3 regions of the Acidipropionibacterium jensenii genome follow, and region 1 is predicted to be linked to each of the others. Evidence: riboswitches for the same ligand, from Rfam matches in the RefSeq annotation. Region 1 holds a riboswitch; each other region holds the start of a gene.

The links. A riboswitch is a leader RNA that binds a small molecule or an ion and turns the genes downstream of it on or off. The one in region 1 is predicted to bind thiamine pyrophosphate.
Region 2: linked by a shared signal. The riboswitch ahead of thiM (hydroxyethylthiazole kinase) and the one ahead of FEZ32_RS11895 (ABC transporter ATP-binding protein) in region 1 are both predicted to bind thiamine pyrophosphate.
Region 3: linked by a shared signal. The riboswitch ahead of thiC (phosphomethylpyrimidine synthase ThiC) and the one ahead of FEZ32_RS11895 (ABC transporter ATP-binding protein) in region 1 are both predicted to bind thiamine pyrophosphate.

Annotation. Positions count from the first base shown of each region.
Region 1 covers NZ_CP040635.1:2,651,367-2,658,639, forward strand. Annotated here, with positions in the region: gene gatA (Asp-tRNA(Asn)/Glu-tRNA(Gln) amidotransferase subunit GatA) at 1-995, opposite strand, end outside; gene gatC (Asp-tRNA(Asn)/Glu-tRNA(Gln) amidotransferase subunit GatC) at 1,022-1,357, opposite strand; gene FEZ32_RS11875 (ACT domain-containing protein) at 1,508-2,119, shown strand; gene FEZ32_RS11880 (VTT domain-containing protein) at 2,133-2,660, shown strand; gene FEZ32_RS11885 (ABC transporter substrate-binding protein) at 2,689-3,732, opposite strand; gene FEZ32_RS11890 (ABC transporter permease) at 3,729-4,499, opposite strand; gene FEZ32_RS11895 (ABC transporter ATP-binding protein) at 4,496-5,341, opposite strand; TPP riboswitch at 5,349-5,445, opposite strand; gene FEZ32_RS11900 (hypothetical protein) at 5,496-5,702, opposite strand; gene FEZ32_RS11905 (uroporphyrinogen decarboxylase/cobalamine-independent methonine synthase family protein) at 5,734-6,702, opposite strand; gene mnmA (tRNA 2-thiouridine(34) synthase MnmA) at 6,759-7,273, opposite strand, start outside.
Region 2 covers NZ_CP040635.1:2,916,928-2,924,200, reverse strand. Annotated here, with positions in the region: gene FEZ32_RS13045 (ADP-ribosylglycohydrolase family protein) at 1-894, shown strand, start outside; gene FEZ32_RS13040 (L-lactate permease) at 913-2,322, opposite strand; gene FEZ32_RS13035 (helix-turn-helix domain-containing protein) at 2,486-3,040, shown strand; gene thiE (thiamine phosphate synthase) at 3,049-3,720, opposite strand; gene thiM (hydroxyethylthiazole kinase) at 3,720-4,541, opposite strand; TPP riboswitch at 4,615-4,709, opposite strand; gene FEZ32_RS13020 (DUF1801 domain-containing protein) at 4,729-5,136, opposite strand; gene FEZ32_RS13015 (heavy metal translocating P-type ATPase) at 5,198-7,204, opposite strand.
Region 3 covers NZ_CP040635.1:1,190,879-1,198,151, forward strand. Annotated here, with positions in the region: gene FEZ32_RS05200 (suppressor of fused domain protein) at 1-140, shown strand, start outside; gene thiC (phosphomethylpyrimidine synthase ThiC) at 245-2,065, opposite strand; TPP riboswitch at 2,065-2,172, opposite strand; gene fumC (class II fumarate hydratase) at 2,334-3,740, opposite strand; gene FEZ32_RS05215 (hypothetical protein) at 3,791-4,621, opposite strand; gene FEZ32_RS05220 (chloride channel protein) at 4,701-5,984, opposite strand; gene FEZ32_RS05225 (hypothetical protein) at 6,149-6,823, shown strand; gene FEZ32_RS05230 (SAF domain-containing protein) at 6,970-7,273, shown strand, end outside.

The DNA of each region.
Region 1 (7,273 bases):
GCCAGGTTGCTCGACACCTCGGCGGGCTGGATCAGGTAGTAGGCGCCCAGGGCGTGCTTGAAGTGCGGGCAGGAGATCTCGACGATCTCGGCGCCGGCCTCCTGGAGGGCGGCGACCGCCTCGCCGAACCGCTGGGAGACCCCGGGGGCGTAGCCGTCGCCCGACAGCTCGGCGACCACTCCCAGACGCATCCCCGACAGGTCGGCGCCCCGGGCGGCCTCCACCACCGGGGGAACATCGCGGGGGATCGAGGTCTGGTCCATCGGGTCGTGACCGGCGATCACCCGGTGCAGCAGCGCGGCGTCGGTCACGGTGCGGGCGCAGGGTCCGGGCTGGTCCAGGGAACTGGCCATCGCGATCACCCCGTACCGCGAGGTGCCGCCGTAGGTGGGCTTGACGCCGACCGTGCCGGTCACCGAGGCGGGCAACCGGATCGACCCTCCGGTGTCGGTGCCCAGCGCCAGGGGAGCCTCGAAGGCCGCCAGGGCGGCCGCCGATCCACCGCCCGAACCGCCGGGGATCCGGTCCAGGGCCCACGGGTTGTGGGTGGGGCCGAAGGCCGAGGTCTCGGTGGAGGAACCCATCGCGAACTCGTCCAGGTTGGTCTTGCCGAGCACGACCATCCCGGCGTCCAGGCATCGCTGGACCACCGTGGAGGTGTACGGGGAGATCCAGTCCTCGAGGATTCGCGAGCCGGCCGTGGTGGCCATCCCGCGATAGCAGAACAGATCCTTGACGGCCAGCGGGACGCCGGCCAGCGGGCCGAGCTTCTCACCGGCGGCCCGCCTTCTGTCGATCCCCTCGGCCTGGTCCATCGCCCGGTCGGCGTCGACGGCGAGGAAGGCGTTGACCTGACCGTCGACCTGCTCGATGCGGTCCAGACAGGCGCGGGTGATCTGGGCCGAGCTCAGCTCCCCCGCCTCCATCGCGGCGACCAGGTCGCAGGCGCTGGCGGTGAGAATCTCGGCGTCGCCGGTGGTGACCGCCGAGGTCATCCCCGTCTCACTCATCCCTGTGTCACTCATCCTTGGGCCTCCTGGTCGAGAATCCTCGGCACCCTGAACCGGTTCTGCTCGGCGCGCGGAGCCATCGCCAGCGCCTCCTCGGCCGGCATCGAGGGTTTCACCTCATCCGGTCGGAAGGCATTGACCAAGGGCAGTGCGTGAGAGGTGGGCGGCACCTCGGCGGTGGCAACCTTCGACACGCTGGCGACGGCGTCGAGAATGACCTCAAGCTGGGGTGCCAGCGTGGCGGTCTCATCGGCGGTCAGCTCAATACGTGCCAGGCCGGCCAGACGGGTGACGTCATCCGGCGTGAGAGCCACGATGATCCTCCTGGGGGACGGGGCAGAGAACATGACGCGGGCAATGGGACAAGGGGCGGCGCCAGTGGCGCGGCCCGATGAGTGTCCACAGCCCTGCTGGCCAATCCTAGGGCCTGTCCGCGACGCTCTCACAGGTCGCACATTTTGGACCGTCGACCGGCGGGGGGAGAATGAAGCGTGCTCATGCTTCGCGTTCAACTTCCCGACACCCCGGGTTCACTGGGGTTCGTCGCCACTGCGATGGGGACGGTCGACGCTGACATCTCCGCGGTCGAGATCGTGGAGAAGGGCCCCGGCTACGCCATTGACGACTTCATCCTGACCCTGCCCCCGAGCACCCTTCCCGACACCCTGGTGTCGGCCTGCGACATGCTCGACGGGGTGAAGGTGCTGTGGCTGTCGCGCTACCCGGAGAACTGGGGCATCGAGTCCGACATCGCCACTCTCAACCGGATGGCCGAGGATCCGGCCCATGGCGCCGAGATCCTCACCGAGGCCACCCCGGTGGTCTTCCACTGCCAGTGGGCGGCCCTGTTCAGCCCGGATCGCTCCGTGCTCACCTCCACCGCCCTGGCCCCCGAGTTCACCCCTGAGGCGGTGGACCGGCTGAATCCGCTGGACGCCACCCACTCGACCGATCTGGACGAGGGCTGGATGGCCGGCTGGGGTGACACCGTGGTGGCGGTCGCCCCGCTGTCGGGCGGACGCAGTCTGGTGCTGGGACGTCAGGGGGGCCCGGAGTTCCTGGCCTCCGAACTCAACCGGCTGCAGCACCTGGCCGCACTCGCGAACTGATCCGGGGCGGTTCGTGGTTGCCCTTGAGGCCGCGGCGTGGACCAGCCTGCGGTTCTGGTACGAGGTCCTCTCGGCATTCGGCTTCGGCGTCGCCTCCAGCCTCGTGCCCGTCCTCAACTCCGAGATCTTCATCGTGGGGTCCCTGGCCAGCGGTCTGCTGGGACCTCTGGAGGTCTCCATCGGCCTGGCCCTGGGCCACGGCGTCGGCAAGCAGATCATGTTCCTGGCCGTCCGCAAGGGTCGCCAGCTGAGCTGGTTCGCCCCTCGGGAGAAGACCGCCCCACCCCCCGGGTCCCGCCGGGAGAGATGGCGCCGGTGGAACGGGCGGGTCGCCCGGATGGTGGAGAACCCCCGCTGGGGGATGCCGATCCTGGTCTTGTCGGCGATCACCGGCATCCCGCCGGTCTACCTGGTGGTCATCTACTCGGCCACCACGAGGATGCGGTTCTGGTCCTTCTCGGTGTGGGTGACGGTGGGCTTCTTCGTGCGCTGCCTGGCCCTGGCCCTGGCCACCAGGTGGGGCGTCCACCTGGTGCTGTGAGCCCGGTCCGGGACGTCAGCGCGCCGGGTCAGGCAGGCAGGTAGTCGTTGGTGGTGGCCGAGGCTCCGTCCAGGGCTTTGTCGAGCAGCCCGTTGCGGTGCATCCAGGTGGCGAAGGCCGCCCAGTCGGCCGGCTTCTGGACTCCGAACGGTCCGGTTCCCAGCAGTTCGACGGTGGCGTCGACCATCTTGGCGACCATCTGCGGCTGGTAGGAGCCCCTGGTCGGGGCGGTCATCGCCTCGGCGGCTGTGCTGTGGTCCTTCTGGGCGGCGCTCTGACCGGCGGCCAGTCCCCGCAGGAAGGCCCGCACCTTCTCGGCGTACCCCTTCTCCTGCGCCAGCCGTCGACGGCTGGCGATGATCACCAGTTCGGCGTAGTCGGGAAGTCCGAGCTCGGTGGCCGGCATGACGTTGACCGGCACCTTCTCGGCGAGCTCGATTCCCTCGATGTTGCGGAAACCGCCGTAGATGGCGTCCACCTTGTCGGTGAGCAGGGCCTGGCTGAGGCTCTGCTGGATGTTCGGCATCGTGATGGTGGCCGGATCGACCCCGGAGCGGCGCGCGATGTACTCCACGCTGGGCCGCTGGGAGGCCAGCCCGGACAGTCCGACCGTCCGGCCCTTGAGCTGTGCCCCGGAGGTGATCCCCCGCGACTTCTTGGCGATCAGGGAGGTGAGGCTGACCGGGATGAGGGCGGCCACCGAGATGACGTCGAGCCCCTGGCCGACCGCGATGAGGGTGTCGGGCTCGTAGCTGACGGCCAGGTCGACCTGGCCCAGGGAGACCTGCTTGGCGGCGTCGGCGGTGTTGGCCGGGTTCTGGATGCCGACCTCGATCCCCTCCTTGGTGAAGGCCCCGGTGTGCACGGCGGTGTAGAGGGTGACGTGGTCCGGGTTCGGGTTCCAGTCCAGCAGCAGGCTCAGCTTCGAGCTCGCCGACGGGGAGGACGCCGACCGGGCCTCGGTGCGCCCGCATCCGGCCAGCCCTGCGGCGGCCAGTGCGCCGCAGAACAGGCCGCCCAGTCGACGGCGACTGATCGGTGTGCTGAGGGTGGGGTTGTGGACAGCTGTCATGATTCTCCTCGTTCGGGGGTGATCCAGGGGCAGATGAGGCGCTCCAGCAGGGTTGCGGCGCCCAGCAGCAGGCCGGACAGGGCGGTGAGCACCACCACCTGGGCGAAGACGAAGTCGGTCGCCAGACGCGGGATGGCCTGGAGCATGAGATAGCCGATGCCGTCGGTGGAACCGGTGTACTCGGCGAACACCGCGGCGACCGGGGCGAAGGTCACCGAGACCCGCAGGCCGGCGAATCCGCGGGGTGCGGCGTGCGGCAGGCGGACCCGCCAGAACAGCGCGCTGCGCCCGGCGTTCAGGGTGCGCATGGCGTCGATGAGTCGGGGGTCCACAGAACCGATCCCGGCCATCAGGTTGAGAGCCACCGGGAAGAAGCACAGCAGTGCGACCACGATGATCTTCGGGGACATCCCGTACCCCAGGGCGATGGTGAGCAGCGGCCCGATGACGATCGTCGGGATGGCCTGGGAGGCGACCAGCAGCGGCGTCAGGGAGCGCCCGACCAGGGGCAGGTAGCCGGTCGCGACGACCATCGCGACGGCGACCGCCACTCCGGCGCCGACCCCGGCCAGGGTCTCGGCGGCGGTGACCATGGTGGCTCGGCCCAGGGTGTCGGGCCAGTTCGTCACCAGGGAGGCCAGCACCGAGCCCGGGGAGGGGATGACGTAGTCGGCCACCTGTCCGGAGGAGGTGAGGCCGATCCAGCCGGCCAGTACGAGCAGCACGGTGAGTGCGGGTGGCAGCACCCGGGCCATCAGGTGCCTCATCGGGATTCCCCCGGCACCGGGCCGGACCCCGCAGAGGCCTCCGCGGAGTCGCCGAGGGCCTCCAGGACGGCGGTCCGGGCGGCGGCGAACCGGGGATCGGCCAGGATCTGCTCGCGACGGCGGTCATCGTCGAACCAGCCCGGCCAGGATCCCTGGGCGGCGGCCGGTCGCGGTCCTGCGGGTCCGAGCAGGATGACCCGCCGGGACAGCAGCAGCGCCTCCTCGACGTCGTGGGTCACCAGGATCAGCGTGGCGCCGGCCGCCAGGACGGCGCGGCGAAGCCACCGCTGGCCGTCCGCACGGGTGATGGCGTCCAGGGATCCCAGCGGCTCGTCGGCCAGCAGCACGGGCTTGTCGGCCAGCAGGGCACGGGCCAGGGCGGCGCGTTGGCGCATTCCCCCCGACAGCTTGTCGGGCCGGGACCGGGACCATTCGGCCAGTCCCCACTGGTCCAGCACCGCCAGTGCGCGGGTGCGCGCCTCACGGCGCGCCACCCCCTTGTTGCGCAGTCCGATGGCGACATTGTCGACCAGCCTCAGCCAGGGCAGCAGCAGATCGTTCTGCGGCATCATGGCGCAGCCGTCCAGTCTGTCGTGGGGGTCGCGGTGGCCCAGCACCTCGATGGTCCCGGTGACGGGTTCGGCCAGGCCGGCGATCAGCCTCAGCAGGGTGGACTTGCCGCACCCCGAGCGGCCGACCAGGGCGATGTGCTCCCCCACCGCGGCGGTCAGACTCAGATGGGCCAGCACCGGATGACTCGAGTGGGGGTATCGGTAGCTTGCATCGTCGATCCGGATGGCCGGCCGGCCGGCCCGCGCACCGCTCACCGGAGCGTTCACCATTGCATGCGCCGACGCATCGTGACATCCCTCCGCTCATGCAAATGAGATCAGGTTCGGCGGGTGTTATCTCAGCCCCACGATGGGAGGCACCCCGTGTCTTTCAGCCTGTGAGTATACCGAGCGGGCCTGGCCGGCCGCGCTCAGCCCCGCGGAATCAGCCCTGCGGAATGAGGATCCGGTAGAAGAAGTAGAACAGCGCGGCCAGTCCGGCCAGCACCAGGACGAAGACGATCGGTGCGATGATCCGCTGAACCTTCTTGGCGCGGGTGGAGGGAACCCCCCTGGGCCCCCATTCGCCGATCTTCGGCTGGACGCGCACCGGTGCGCGTCCGTTGAGGTTCAGGTCGGTGAAGATGCCCACCCGGCCATGGTAGCCATCGTGGTCCGCCCGGTCAGTCGCGCAGCGCCTCCTCGGCCAGCTGTGCGGCGCGGGCGAGTTGCTCGCACTGGCGCGCGGCGGACGGTTGGGACCAGGACGCCAGTCCGCAGGCCGGGGTGAGGATGCACCCGCTCAGGACCAGACGTCGGTCCACCCCGATGCGTCGGCTCACCTCGACCAGCCGGTCGAGGATCTGGTCGGCCGAGATCACCCGGTCCGGTGCACTGGTCGGGACCAGGCCGAGACCCAGCCTCCGGTACTCCCCCGGCTCAGCGCTGCCGGTCCGGGGGACCGACTCCAGCCATTCGGCGCAGTGGTCGAGATCCTGGTGGCCCAGTGCGTCGCGATCGACCAGCAGGTCGTCGATGTCGATCCGTTCCAGCAGGTCCCAGGGCAGTCCGGGAGCGCAGCAGTGCAGGGCCGCCCGGGCGGCTCCGGCCGTCCGGAGGGCGTTGACGACCGGGCCGATGAGACCGGTGGCGGTGTGCGGGGCCATCGCGGGATAGCGATGGAGTCCCGACTGGGTGGCGACGCGTCCGGCGAGCACGGCCGGTGCGGCCGGCTCGTCGAGCTGCCAGACCCAGTCCACGGCGGGCATCCTGCGGCTCAGTTCGGCCTGCTGTGCGGCCAGGCCGTCGGCCAACGACTGGCCGACGTCGCGCAGCGCGCCGGGGTCGTCGAGGACCGCCTCGCCGTGGCGCAGGTGCACCCCGGCGGCCAGCGTGAGGGGCCCGCAGATGCCGATCTTGACGGTGGCGGACTCCCCGGCCAGGGTCTCCTCCAGATCGTCGAGATCCCTGCGCCAGCCGGCACGCGCCGACCGGGCGGCCCGGTCGTCGGCGTCGGCCAGCCGCCAGCCGGCCGGGCCCAGGTCGGTCGGGATGGACTCCAGCTGGGCTGTCCCGCGCCCGAGGATCCCTGCCCCGGGACCCCGATCGGGCAGTTCGGGCAGCGGGATCAGATCGGGGAAGTACTCGGCCATCGAGGCGAGCGCCCCGCGGAAGTCCCGACCGGGCAGGGAGCCCAGCGCGGTGGCCCTCACCGGGTGGCCCCGACGATGTCGGTGCCGGCCCGGTCCGTGCCGCAGATGGTCGCCGATCCGACCACCAGGTCGCCGTCGTAGAGCACCGCCGCCTGGCCGGGCGCCACTCCCTTCAGTGGCGTCCGCAGGGTCATCCGCACTCCGCCGTCGACCCGCTGGACGCGGGCCTCCACGGGGGTGCCGTGGGCGCGGACCTGGACCTGCCCGACCCAGGAGTCGGTTCCGGGGGTGTCGGAGCACCAGACCGGCCGGATGGCCTCCAGTCGATGCACCTCCAGGTCCTCGGAGGGGCCGACCACCACGGTGTTGGAGACCGGTTCGATGTCCAGCACATAGCGTGGCCGGCCGTCGGAGGCAGGGGTTCCCAGGTGCAGGCCGCGTCGCTGACCGATGGTGAAGTGGTGGTAGCCGTCATGGTGGCCGACCACATCCCCGGTCTCGTCGCGGAACTCACCGGTGTGCTCGCCCAGCTGGTCCGAGAGCCATCCGGCGGTGTCCCCGTCGGGGATGA
Region 2 (7,273 bases), 270 kb from region 1:
GCGTCGGTGCGCTGCGACCGCGGACTCGGATTCACCGTTGCCGTCGTCCATCATGCCTACGACCGGTGGCTCGACACCCAGCTCGAGGACGGGCCCGACGGCACCCGCGACGGGTGGCTCATCAATCAGCAGTGGCTCTACTCCCAGCGCGCGCCGGGCCAGACCTGCCTGTCTGCGCTGATATCGGCGCGCCAGGGCGAACGGTCCATCCAGCGCTTCGGCCAGCCGGCCCGCAACGACTCGATGGGCTGCGGCGGGGTGATGCGCAGTGCACCCTTCGGACTGACGCCGCCAGGCTGGGCCCAGTCACTGGAGTGGCAGTTCGACGCCGCGGCCGAGGCCGCCTCCTACACCCATGGACATCCCACCGGCCAGCTGGCCTCGGGGGCACAGGCTGCCCTCATCGCGGCGATCGTGGCGGGGCAGTGCCTGCCCGACGCGGTGGCGTCCACGCTTGCGGTCCTCGAGGGCCACGAGCATCACGAGGAGACCACCGATGCGATCCGGCGGGCGCTCGCGGCGGCCGAGGTGGGGGAGCCCGGCGCGGATGTCGTCGAGTCCCTGGGCGGCGGCTGGGTGGCCCACGAGACCCTGGCGATCGCCCTCTACGCGGCGCTGGTGCACCCCGGTCCGGAGGGCATCGCCGAGGCGCTGACGCTCTCGGTGAGTCATTCCGGCGACAGCGACTCCACCGGTGCGGTGTGCGGCAACATCCTCGGTGCCCTCTACGGCGACGAGGCCCTGCCGCCCGAACTCGCCTTCGAGATCGAGGGCCGCGGCACCATCCTGGAACTTGCCGACGACTTCATCTACGAGTTCACCCAGTCCCGCCGACTGCACGGGGACCACTTCGAGGGACGCAACCGCTGGACCACGCGCTACCCCGGTTGGTGACCCCTCACCCGATCACCCTCACCCGATCACCGTCACCAGGTACACCGCCGCGACGCAGGCGACGAGGACGACGTCGACCAGCAGCACCCGGTGCTGCACCGGGGCCGATTCGGGATGGCCGGGGCATAGCCGCACGGCGAGTTCGACCCGCGCCGGGGAGGCCATCGTCAGCAGTGACGAGGACACATTGTGCGCGGCCATCGCCGGCAGCAGATCGGCGCCGACCGCGGTGACGGTGTGCGCCTGCGGGGCGGCGAACATGGCATTGGCACCGCTGTTGGATCCGGTGACGAAGCCCCCGAGGGCGGCGAGGAAGGGCAGCGCGGCGAGGTAGCCGTGACCGAGCCCCGCCAGCCATGGCGCCAGATGGGCCGACATCCCGGAGACGGCCATCAGCACCCCCAGGACGATGAACAGCACGGTCGCCGGCCCGGCATGGAGCCAGGTGCGCACGGTGTGGGCCCACACCGCGCGGGCCAGGCCCGGACGACCACGACGCAGGCCGGCCGCGGTGGCGATCGCCAGCCACAGGGCGGGGGAGGCGAGGTACCGCCAGGACGTGCCGGTCTGGCCGGCCGCCCGCACCACCGCGCTGAGGGACACCACACCGACCAGCAGGACGAGGTAGGGCACGAGGGAGTGGCCGACCTCACGGGGGAAGTCCAGCCGGTGGCCGCGCAGACGACTCACCAGCAGATGGACGGCCAGGGTCAGCAGGGCCCCCACCGCCCCCGCCGGGGCGGTCCCGACGGCGAGGTTCACCACCAGCACCCCGCACCACAGCACCGCTGCGGAGGCGACCGCCGCCAGGCACGCCCGCAGCTGGTCCTCCCGGGGCGCCACCATCAGCACCGCTGCGACGCCGACTCCGACGAAGACCGGCAGGCTGAGCAGGGCCGACGCCACCCCCAGGGCGTCGAAGCCGACGCCGCCCAGCTGCGCGGCGATGAGGGTTCCCGGTCCCATCGATCCCCACGGGACGGCGCACAGCCCGAGCAGACCGATCGTCGCCGCGCGGCGTCCGGTCAGTCCCAGGGCGGTGAGCAGCGGGATCGCCAGCATCGCGCCGATCCCGAACCCGGTCAGCGACTCCGCCAGGGGGGTCACCCCGTGCACGATCGCGAGGACCGGAGCGATACCGGTCCCCAGGGACCGCCGCAGCCAGGAGGACAGCCGTTCCTGGCCGCCGGTGAGGCGACCGGCCTCGGCGAAGGCGATCCCGCCCGCCACGATGAGGGCCACCTCGGCCACCAGTGCCCACCACGAGGCGGCCGCACGGGCTGCCACCGAGGGACTCAGGTCGAACCAGCCCGCGCCGATGACGGCCGCCAGCACCACCCCGAGCACCGCCGATCGCAGCGCCGGCTGCCGGGCGAGCAGGGCCGCTATGACCGCGATGAGGGGGAGACCCGAGAGGAGAACCGTCATGTTTGAGTATAAGCAAGAATGATTGCGAATATGCAAGACGCGGTGACAGGATGGTGTCATGCCAACCAGCCGGGTGCCAGGTCCTTCAGCACCGAGTCGCTCAGAGTCGACGAACTCGGTACCCAACACGCCCAAGCGGTCCGGCCGTGCACACACTGATCCAGTGCCGGCCACCCCGCAGGAGAGGTTCGGTGCGGCCGTGCGGGCCCGCCGGGCCGAACTGGGAATCACCCTCGAACAGCTCGCCCACGCCAGCGGCGTGTCGGCGGGATCCCTGTCGCGACTCGAGCGCGGATCGCTGAACCCGAGTCTGCAGAGCGCCATCGCGATCTCCGAGAGCCTCGGCAGCGATCTCAACGAGCTCACCCGGCCCGCCGCAGAGCTCACCGTCCTGCGGCGGGATGAGGGTCCCGAGTACGTCGACCCCGACACCGGGATCCGCAGGAAACTGCTGGCCCGGCCGGTCGCCGGCGTCGAACTCATCCACTACACGCTGCCCGGCAGATCCACCACCGCCGAGTTCGCGCCCCATCCGGCCAAGACCGTCGAGACCTTCCACGTCATCACCGGCACGGTGGTGATCCTCACCGACGGTGCCGAACTGGTCCGGCTGGACCACGGGGACACCGCGCAGACGCCGGGGGACCGCTATCACCGGATCTCCAACCCCCTGGATCAGGAGGCCACCCTCACGATCGTCACGACGATCCCGCACTGACCAGGGGGTCAGCTCCTCGCCAGACTCCCGGCGGGCACGGGAGCTTGCTGCCAGGCCTCCACCAGATCGCGGGCGGCCTCCTGCGGATCCTCGGCGGCGCAGATCGCCGAGACGACCGCCGCACCCGATGCCCCGGCCCGGCGCAGTCCGGCCAGATCGTCGCGCGAGATTCCCCCGATGGCGACTGTGGGGACCGGTGAGGCGGCGGTGAACCGGGCGAACCCGTCGATTCCCAGCACCGGCGGGTGGTCGAGCTTGGTGCTGGTGTCGTGGATCACACCGACTCCCAGGTAGTCGATCGTCCCGGCCGGCCAGGACTCCACCGCGGCCAGATGTGCCGCATGGTCGGCGGTCAGACCGATCACCGCATCGGGGCCGAGCTGCTCGCGGGCCACCCGGGGATCGGCGTCGCCCTGACCGAGGTGGACGCCGTCGACCCCGACTCCGCGCTCCCGGGCGGTGCGCACCACGTCGAGCCGGTCATTGACCACCACCATGGCCCGACCGGCCACCGTCTCGACCACCTCCTCCACCAGGGCTAAGAAGTCGGTGGCAGAACAGCTCTTGTCGCGGATCTGCACGGTGCGCACCCCGCCGGCTACCGCGGCGGCGACGGTCTGGGACACCCCCCTGTCGGCGCACATCCGGGGGTCGGTCACCAGGTAGACGCCCAGATCCATCACTTCTGCTCCTCGGAGTCCTGCCACACCCGCGCCCCGGCCTCGACCTCGGCCGCCGTCAGTGCGGCGAGGGAGTCGATCAGGGCGGTGGCGAACGATCCGGGCCCCGCGCAGCCGGCGGCGGCCCGCTCGGCGGCGATCCCGTAGACGGTGTGGGCGGCCACCACCGCGGCCAGCGGCTCGGCCTCTGCCCGGGCGGCCAGGAAGGCGGTGATGAACGCCCCGAGGGCGCACCCGCCACCGGTGACCCGGGTCAGCAGTTCGTGGCCGTTGCCGACGCGCAGCACCCGCGTCCCGTCGGTCACCAGGTCGACCGGGCCGGAGACCGCCACCACCGTGGAGAGCCGGGAGGCCAGCTCGCGGGCCGCCCCGGCGGCGTCGCTGATCGAGTCGGAGGACTCGACCCCGCGGCCCCCGGAACCGGCCCCGGCCAGCGCGAGGATCTCCGAGGCATTGCCGCGCACCGCAGCCGGGTGCTGCTCGGCGAGCTCGGCGGCCAGGGCGGTCCGCACCGGCAGTGCGCCGATCGCCACCGGGTCGAGCACCCACGGCGTCCCCGCCTCGCCGGCCCCGGCGACCGCCTCGCGGGCGGCCGCCCGCTGCTCGGCGGTCGGGGTGCCGGTGTTGACCAGCAGCCCGCCGGCCATCGTCGCGAACATCCCCGCCTCCTGGGGGATGTCCACCATCGCCGGGGCGGCGCCGGCGGCCAGGAGCACATTGGCGGTGAAATTCGTCACCACACTGTTGGTGATGCACTGCACCAGAGGTGTCGTCTCCCGTACCCGGGTCAGCAGCTCTGCGATCTCAACGCCGGTGGTCATGTCGGTCTCACTCCTTCTTCGGGCGGAAGGAGTGCCGGGCCGACGGCGCCTCAGCAGTGCTGCTGAACGGCTCACATCCGGCGGGAGACAATCCCTTCGCCAGTACGAACTGGATCAGGTTCGACGGGTGTCATCTCAGCCACTGGTGCGGCACCCCGTGTCGGATCGTCACTCTAGCGGATGGCCGTCACGGCCTTCGGGCGGCCCAGGCTGCGCGGATCAGCTCGGCCAGCACCTCCTCGTCGACGTCGTCCAGCCGGTTGACGTAGAGACAGCCGGCTCCCCGCCGGTGCGTGCCGAGCCGCTCCAGGAGGGCGGGTGCCTCGGGACTGTCCATCAGCCCGTAGAGCGCGAACTTGCCGCTGCGCGGGGCGAATCCGAGGATGAGGGCGTCTCCCTCCCGTCCGGTGTCGTAGCGGTAGTGGTACTGCCCGAAGCCGACCATCGTCGGCCCCCACATCCGCGCCGGTGCACCGGTCAGCTCGCTCATCATCGCCAGCAGCCTCCGGGACTCCTCCCGCTGGCGTGCGGTCTTCACGCCGGCGAGGAAGTCCTCGGGGTCGACGTCGGTCACCGTGGTCTTGTTCTCCGCCATCTCGACACTCCTTGTCGCCGCACCCGGATCCCCTCGGACCCGCTCCCCGGCCCGGGTGGGGTCATTGTGCCCGCCACCGGAGCAACTGGGCGTTGAGCGCGACCACCACGGTGGAGGCCGACATCAGCACCGCGCCTACCGACATCGGCAGGACGAACCCGACCCCGGCCAGCACCCCGGCGGCCAGCGGCACCGCGACGAGGTTGTACCCGGCGGCCCACCACAGGTTCTGCGTCATCTTGCGGTAGGTCGCCCGCGACAGGGCGATCACCGAGCTCACCGAGCGCGGGTCGGAGCTGGCGAGGATGACGCCGGCCGAGGCGATCGCGACATCGGTGCCGGCGCCGATCGCCACCCCGACATCGGCCCGGGCCAGGGCCGGGGCGTCGTTGACCCCGTCACCGACCATCGCCACCCGGTGCCCCTGCTCCTGGAGGTCGGCGACCAGGTCGGCCTTGTCGGCCGGGGAGGCGCCGGCGAAGACCCGGTCCACGCCGAGCCGGCCGGCCACCGACCGGGCGACCGGCTCGGCATCGCCGGTCATCATCATCACCTCGACGCCGTCGCGGTGCAGCGCCGCCACCGCCTCGGCGGACTCCGGGCGCACCTCGTCGGACAGCGCGAGCCCGCCGATCACCTCCCCGTCGGCCAGGACGTGCAGGATGATCGCACCGTCGCGACGCCACCGCTCGGCCTCGTCGACCTCGGCGGCGCCGACCTCCCGGAGCAGGCGCGGCCCTCCGACCCGCACCACCCGTCCCTCGACGGTGGCGCTCACCCCGACTGCCGGGGAGGAGCTGAAACCGCCGGCCGCCGGCACCCTCACACCCCGGTCGTGCGCGGCCTCCACCACGGCCCGGGCCAATGGATGCTCGGAGTCCGTCTCGGCGGCGGCCGCCAGGGCGAGCAGGGCCTCGGCCGACCAGCCCTGCACCGGTGCTACGGCGTCGAGGGTCGGCCTGCCGCGGGTGAGGGTTCCGGTCTTGTCCAGAACGACGACGTCGACGGTGCGCATCTGCTCCAGTGCGAGCCGGTCCCGGATGAGCACACCCGCGCGGGCGGCCCGTCCGGTGGAGATTGAGACCACCAGCGGGATCGCCAGGCCCAGGGCGTGCGGACAGGCGATCACCAGGACGGTGATGGCGCGGGTGACGGCCTGGTCGGGAAGGCCGATGAGACTCCACACGAGGGCGGTGAGGCCGGCGGTGGCCAGGGCGAACCAGAACAGCAGGGCCGCCGCCCGGTCGGCGATCCGCTGGGACCGGGAGGACGAGGTCTGGGCCTCGGCGACCATTCTCCTGATACCGGCCAGGGCGGTGTCCTCGCCGGTCGCGGTGACCCTCACCCTCAGCCCGGAGTCGGTGGCCACGGTTCCCGCCACGACCCTGTCTCCGACACTGCGCTCGACCGGACGGGACTCCCCGGTGACCATCGACTCGTCCATCGAGGCGCCGCCCTCGGCGATCGTGCCGTCGGCCGGCACCGCCCCGCCGGGGCGCACCAGCACCAGGTCGCCGACGGCCAGATCGGCGGGGGAGACCGTGACGATCCGCTCGCCGTCGACGCGCTGCGCCTCGTCGGGAAGCAGCGCGGCCAGAGACTCCAGGGCCGATGAGGTCTGCGCGATCGAGCGCATCTCGACCCAGTGGCCCAGCAGCATGATGACGATCAGCAGGGCGAGCTCCCACCAGAAGTCCAGGTGGTGGTCGAGGACCCCCACGGTGGCTCCCCACGAGGACACCAGGGCCACCGTGATCGCCAGGCCGATGAGCATCATCATTCCCGGCCGGCGGGAGCGCAGTTCGGTCAGGGCGCCGGCCAGGAAGGGGCGGCCTCCCCACGCGAACATCACGGTGCCCAGCACCGGGGCGACGGGGGCCGTCCAGCCCGGTGTGGAGTAGCCGATCAGGGAGGCGAACATCGGGGACAGCGCCACCACCGGCACCGCGAGGACCAGATTGGCCCAGAACAGGCGCCGGAATCCCGCCGCATGGTCCTGGTGGTGGGTGTGAGCCCCCTGATGGGACGCGTGGGTCTCGTGGTGCGCATGTGCGTGGTGATCGGTCATGGGTCCACTCCTCGGCTGACACCCCCGAGATTAATACCCCCAGGGGGTATTAACAAGGAGTTCTCGCCC
Region 3 (7,273 bases), 1.5 Mb from region 1:
CCGTCCACTGGCTGGTGGCGATGCCGATCACCGAGGCCGAGCGCCAGTGGTTGGAGGCTCACGACTACGACGCCTTCGCGAACCTCCTCGACGAGCACGAGGTCACCTACTCCGACCTGCGGCGCAAGTCGGTGGTCTGAGCCCTCGTCGCAGACCAAGAAGAGTCGCCCTGGCAGCGGGGCCCCGGTGGTGCCTGGAGGGCCGCGGCTCCACCGGGGGTCGCCTCAGGACATCCTGATCGGGATCACCTGGCCGCGGGAAGGCCGGGATCCGGCAGGTACACCTCGCCGCCGGCAGCGCGGAACTCCGCCGCCTTGGCCGCCATCCCGTCCTCGGCGATCCGACGCTGGTCGGCGGCGTCCCCGAACCCGTCGCGGATGTCCTGGGAGATCTTCATCGAGCAGAACTTCGGGCCGCACATCGAGCAGAAGTGGGCCGTCTTGGCGGGTTCGGCGGGCAGCGTCTCGTCGTGCATCGACTCCGCCGTCTGCGGATCCAGGGACAGCCCGAACTGATCGCGCCAGCGGAACTCGAAGCGGGCCTTCGACAGGGCGTCGTCGCGGTCCCGGGCTCCCGGATGGCCTTTCGCCACGTCCGCCGCGTGGGCGGCGATCTTGTAGGTGATGACGCCGGTCTTGACGTCGTCGCGGTCGGGCAGTCCGAGGTGCTCCTTGGGGGTGACGTAGCACAGCATCGCCGTTCCGTGGCGGGCGATCTCGGTGGCGCCGATCGCCGAGGTGATGTGGTCGTAGCCGGGGGCGATGTCGGTCACCAGCGGCCCCAGCGTGTAGAACGGCGCGCCGTCGCACAGCTCGATCTCCCGCTCGACGTTCTCGCGGACCAGCTGGAAGGGGATGTGCCCGGGGCCCTCCACCATCACCTGGACGTCGTGCGTCCAGGCCCTTTTGGTGAGCTCGGCGAGGGTGTCCAGCTCGGCGAACTGGGCGGCGTCGTTGGCGTCGGCCAGGCACCCCGGCCGCAGTCCGTCGCCGAGGGAGAAGGCGACGTCGTAGCGGGCGAAGATCTCGCACAGCTCGTCGAAGTGCTCGTGGAGGAAGTTCTCGCGGTGATGGGCCAGGCACCAGCCGGCCAGGATCGAGCCGCCGCGCGAGACGATCCCGGTGACCCGGTCGGCGGTGAGCGGGACGTGGCGCAGCAGCACCCCGGCATGGATCGTCATGTAGTCGACGCCCTGCTCGCACTGCTCGATGACGGTGTCGCGGAAGATCTCCCAGGTGAGCGCCGCGTGGTCGCCGTCCACCTTCTCCAGGGCCTGGTAGATCGGCACCGTGCCGATCGGCACCGGGGAGTTGCGCAGGATCCACTCGCGGGTGGTGTGGATGTCGTCACCGGTGGACAGGTCCATCACGGTGTCGGCACCCCATCGGGTCGCCCACCGCAGTTTGTCCACCTCGTCGGCGATAGACGAGGTGACCGCCGAGTTCCCGATGTTGGCGTTGATCTTCACCGCGAAGGCCCTGCCGATGATCATCGGTTCGGACTCGGGATGGTTGACGTTGCAGGGCAGGATGGCCCTGCCGGCGGCCAGTTCGGAGCGCACCAGGGAGACGTCGCAGCCCTCCCGCAGCGCCACGTAGCGCATCTCGGGGGTGAGGATCCCGGCCCTCGCGTAGTGCATCTGGGTGATCGTGGCGCCCTCGCGGGACCTCAGGACCGGACGCCGCTCGCCCTGCCACTCCTGGCTCGCGGCGCCTCGGCGCACCGCCGAACGGCCGTCGTCGGCCAGATCGCGACGACGGTTCGGGTAGCTCTCGACGTCGCCGCGGGCCTGGATCCACCCGGTCCGCAGGCCGGGCAGTCCGCGGGTGACGTCGCAGTCGGGTCCGACGGTCCGGTAGACGGGCAGCGGGGCGTTCGGGCTGCCGTCCGGGGAGTCGTCCTGGCTGATCATGGTCACCGGCACCCGGATGTCGTGGGCGGCGTTGACGAGATAGCCCAAGTGATGGCTGGGGTAGTTCTCCTCGGGGCCGTCCACCGTCGTGGTGGGGGTGGCAGAGTCCTCGAGGGCGGTGTTGTTCCGGGTGTTGTGTGGGGATGCGGCCATGGCAGCCAGCTCCTTCTTCCTACGTCGGCATGATCCGAACAGGTTCTAACGGTCCGGGCGGCATCAGCCCGATCTCAGTCCTCTGCCGAGGACCCCCGTGGGATGGCCATGACTGTAGTGCACCGCCTCATCGGCCGATGGGGCGCCCCCTGCCGACCGCGGCGACCTGTGCCGCACGGTGACAGCACTCTGGCCCGGTCGGTGGACGCAGGATGTGCGTCCGCCGACCGGGCCAGAAGTGTGCTCGAGGCCGGGGTTCAGCCGCGCCTCACTCGGCGGCCGAGGGGTGGGTCATGTCGGCCGGGACGACCCACTTGTCGAAGTCCGCGGCAGACATCTCGCCGACCGTCAGGGCCGACTCGCGCAGCGAGATCCCCTTGTGGTGGGCGTTCTTGGCGATCTTGGAGGCCAGGTCGTAACCGATGTGGCGGTTCAGGGCAGTCACCTGCATGAGGTTCTTGTCCAGGTTCTCCTTGATCTTGGGCATGTTCGGCTCGATGCCGTAGGCGCAGTGCTTGTCGAAGGACACGCAGGCGTCGGACAGCAGCCGGATCGACTCCAGGCAGGCGTGGGCCATCACGGGCTTGAACACGTTGAGCTGGAAGTTGCCCTGGGAGCCGGCGAAGCCGACCGTGGCGTCATTGCCGAAGACCCGGGTGGCGACCATCGTCATGGCCTCGCACTGGGTCGGGTTGACCTTGCCGGGCATGATCGAGGAGCCGGGCTCGTTCTCGGGGATGAGCAGCTCGCCGATGCCGTTGCGCGGGCCGGAGGCGTACCAGCGGACGTCGTTGGCGATCTTCATCAGCGCGTCGCCGAGCACCCGCAGGGATCCCGACACCTGCACCAGGGCGTCATGGGCGCTCAGTGCGGCGAACAGGTTGGCCGCCTGGGTGAACTCCAGGCCGGTCTCCTCGGTGACGTGCTTGGCGACGGTGACGCCGAACTTCGGGTGGGCGTTGAGGCCGGTGCCCACCGCGGTGCCGCCGATGGCGAGCTCACGGGCCCGGGAGTCCGCGTAGCGGATCCCGTCCAGGGCGAAGTCGAGCTGGGCGACCCAGCCGGAGATGACCTGACCGAGCCGGATCGGGGTGGCGTCCTGCAGGTGGGTGCGTCCGACCATCACGACGTCGTCGTACTGCTTGGCCTTGTCGTCCAGGGTGTTGCGCAGCTGGGTGACGGCCGGGTACAGCCGCTCGTTGATCTGGGTGACGACCGCGATGTGCATGGCGGTCGGGAAGGTGTCGTTGGAGGACTGACCGCGGTTGACGTGGTCATTGGGGTGGACCGGGGTCTTGGACCCCTTCTGGCCCCCGGCGATCTCGATGGCGCGGTTGGAGATCACCTCGTTGGTGTTCATGTTCGACTGGGTGCCCGAACCGGTCTGGAAGACCACCAGCGGGAACTCGGCGTCGAGCTTGCCCGCGATGACCTCGTCAGCGGCCTTGACGATGAGGTCGGCGACGTCGCCCGGCAGCTCTCCGAGCTCCTTGTTCGCCTCGGCGGCGGCCTTCTTGAGGGTCCCCAGGGCGCGGATCATGTCGCGACCCCACACGAAGGTGTCGCGCCCGATCTCGAAGTTGTGGAGGGAACGCTCCGTCTGGGCCCCCCAGTAGTGATCGGCAGGCACCTCGATCGTGCCCATGCTGTCTTTCTCTTCACGCATCTCTGCCATGGGCCTCAGCCTACTGGCGGGCACCGGCCCTCAGACGGTCGGGGAGGCTCTCAGCGGGAGGTCCGGTCGCTGCCGGTCCGGGTGGTCGACGGCGCGAGGGAGTGTGCCATCAGGGAACTCCCCGAGCCGATCAGGGAGGACGACGTGAGGCTGGACCCCAGCAGGCTCGGGGAGGCCAGCGAGTCGGTGATGGCGCTGGAACCGGCGGGGCGGTCCGCGCCACGGGTTCCGGACGCGGGGACCCGGCCGGCTGCCGGACGACGCTCGCCGGACCTCCTCGACGCCGGCAGGCCCAGGTCGTCGAAGCGGATGTCGGAGCCGGGCTGCATCCGCGACCGGGCGTCCGACAGGTCGATCTCGGAGCCGGGGGCCGGTGCCGGGGCGGCCGCCGGCTGGGAGGGTGCCGGCTGGGAGGCTCCGGCCGGGGCGTGGACCTGGGAGGTGCGGGCCCGGGCGCCGGGGAGCGTCCCACGCCTCTGCACCGTCGTGGGCTGCGACAACGCGGGGTCGACGCCCACCGATGCCACCTGCTGGACGAGCTGTTCGAGGATGCTCTGCTTGGTCTGACTGCCTCGATCGCCGGAGGCCCGGTCGGACCGGGGCTGCTGGACGGACTGATCACTGGTGAAGGGCTGGTACCCCGCCTGTTGGTACTGGGAGAGCTGCGGGGCGGAGGACTGGCCCGGGGGAGTCGACCGCTGTGTCGATCTGCGACCTGCGGTCAGAGCGCTCACCACGCCGACCACGACGATCGCGCCGATGATGATCGGGATGATGACCGCCGCCGATGGTCTGGCCATGACCATGAAGACGGCCACGCAGAAGACGAGGGAGGTCGTCAACTGTCGGGATCTCGAGGTGTTCGGTCTTTTTCCCGCCATGGCCCGAGTCTACGGGTCCTCGTCCCCCTCGGACCCGTCCTGTCAGCCCAGCGTCCCTCCTGTCAGCTCAGCGCCCGGGTCAGCTGCTCGGCGGGGTCCCCAGCCGTCCGGTCCGCCGGTGCGCCCACCCCCGAATGACCGCCAGACGGAGGAACCAGGTGAGGCCGACCCCGATCAGCGCGGAGGCGGTCACCGCCGGAGGGGCCTTGACCAGCTCCAGGGCGAAGGCGGCGGCGAACAGCGGCGCCCGTTGGGTGACGGCCAGCAGACAGGCCGCTCCGACCACCGCGAGCACCGTGATCTCCGAGGCGCTGCGGTGACCCGAGGCCATCGCGACCGCCGCACCCAGGCAGGCTCCGACCGCCAGGGCCGGGGTGAGCAGACCGCCGCTGGCCCCCAGCCGCAGCGCCAGGTGGGTGGCGAGCCACTTGGCCGCCGCCATCAACAGCACCCCGCCGATCAGGGCGCCGCCCACCAGGGCCGGCGGGGTGAGCACCGCCTGGACGACGATCTGGCCGTTGCCCGGCACCTGGGGGACCACCAGGGCGATCGCGGTGACCAGGGCCGATCCCAGCGGAACCGCCCACCAGACCCGGCTCGCGGCGGGGGCGTGGTCCTTGGCGAGGTCATTGGTCCAGCCGAAGGCCGCCCCCACCACGAGGCAGAGCACCGCGACAACCGCCAGCCACCACACCGGCGGCATCCTCAGCGACACCCCGGGAAGCCGGTAGATCGGATGGTTGTGGTTGAACAGCCAGGCGGTGACGGTCGCCAGACCCGAGACGACAGCGGCCGCCAACACCTCCAGCCAGCCCCGCCGGGTGCGCAGATCGGACTTGAGAATGAGCTCCAGGGCGTAGCAGGCACCGGCCACCGGGACGTTGTAGACCGCCGACAGACCGGCCGCCGAGGCGACGGCGATGACGGTCCGTCGTCCCTCCGGGCCAAGCCTGAACCGGTTCGAGACGGTCTGTCCGAGGAAACCGGCGATCTGGCGGGGTGCCGTCTCGCGTCCCAGCGAGGTGCCCGAGCCCACCGCGATGAGCTGGGCGACGGCGTCTGTCACGGTGTCGGGGGCGAGTCTGCCGGGGGAGTCCACCCGCACCGCCTGGTTCACCGAGGTGATCGGGCCGCGCCGTCTCAGCCGCCACCAGATCAGGCCTGCCAGCGCGCCCCCGATGACAGGCACGGTGATCCGACGCCAGAGCGGGACGGTGCTCACCCCGGTGGGGTCGACGAAGTAGTGGTGACCCATCGCGAGGGTCTCGATCCCGACGTTGAGCAGGCTCAGCAGGCCCCCCGCCGCGCCGGCCGTCAGGCCTGCGAGGAGGACGGCAAGAACGATGCGCAGGCCACGGGACACGTCTGGAACCGTACCGTTCGCGCCCGGGTCCCCGACATCCCCTCCCCTGTGATCGATCGTGCGCGGGATGCGGTGAGGGGGCACACTGGAGGACGATGGCCGGCAACGAGCCAGAACGGCACCAGGGGGTGTTCGACGGTCGGATCGGGGAGCATGGAGTGAGCCTGCGCAGAGGTGGATCGCGGTGGCGACCACTGGCGGTGGCGATGGCGGCGCTGCTGGCGCTGGCCACCGTCGGCTGCGGCACCTCCGCCGTCCAGACGCCGGTGGCGGCCACCCCCTCGCCCACCGTCTCCCACGACGGACTCTGGGTCGACGCCGACTGGGCGCTCCCGGTGACCAGCACCGGCACCCGGCTCGGTGAGGTCTCCGACAAGCGGATCCGGATCACCGTCTACCAGGTCGCCACGGCCCCCTCGCCGCACAACTCGGTGATGGTCGACCCGGCCGACGGCAGGCCGGTGATCGCCAAGGGCGACCGGATCGTGCTGCTGCGCTATGTCGTCACCAATATCTCCAGCGACCCGATCAGCCTGGGTATCGGGACGGTGAGCATCACCACCCGGTACCCCGACTGGCCGTGGGCCCAGGGTCTGACCGGGGTGCGCGCCCCGGCGCTGATGGCCCGCTACAAGCTGTCCACCACACCGTTCAGCGAGGGGACCGCCCGGCCGCCCTATGTGCTGGCACCGGGGGCCTCCTTCATGGTGGGCCAGAACGCCCCCTACGAGCGGGCCGAGCTGCTGCAGATCAGTGCCGCGGTGGTGGTCAGCGACGACTCGGGCAGTGAGGACGCCAGCCTCAGCTGGACCCTCCAGGGCACCGTCCACCTGCTCTGAGCGGGAGTGATCCGACCCGGCAGGCCGCCCGCCGGCCTGTGGACAACCCCGCGAAAATGTGACGGGTTGGGCATTGCGCCGAGTTGTCCACAGATTCGGTGACGTCTCCTTGAGCTCCATGTGCGCGTCTGTCTACTTTTCTGGGCATGTCGACCCGGACCGGACACCGCACCTCCGCACCGCGCGGAGGAGCTGGCGGACGCCCGGGAGGTGACGCCGGGCAGGCTCCCGCACCCGACCATCGTGGCGCGCCCCGTCGCGGCACGGCGCTGCCGAACCGTCGCTCCCCGATGCTCATCGTCGCCGGGGTGCTGTGCGCCGTGCTCGGCGCCCTGGGCGGGGCCTTCGCCTGGACCCAGGCGAGCCAGTCCCAGTCGGTGCTGGTGATGACCCGCGACGTCGCCCGCGGCGAGGAACTGCGCCACGGCGACATCGCGGTCGCCTCGATCT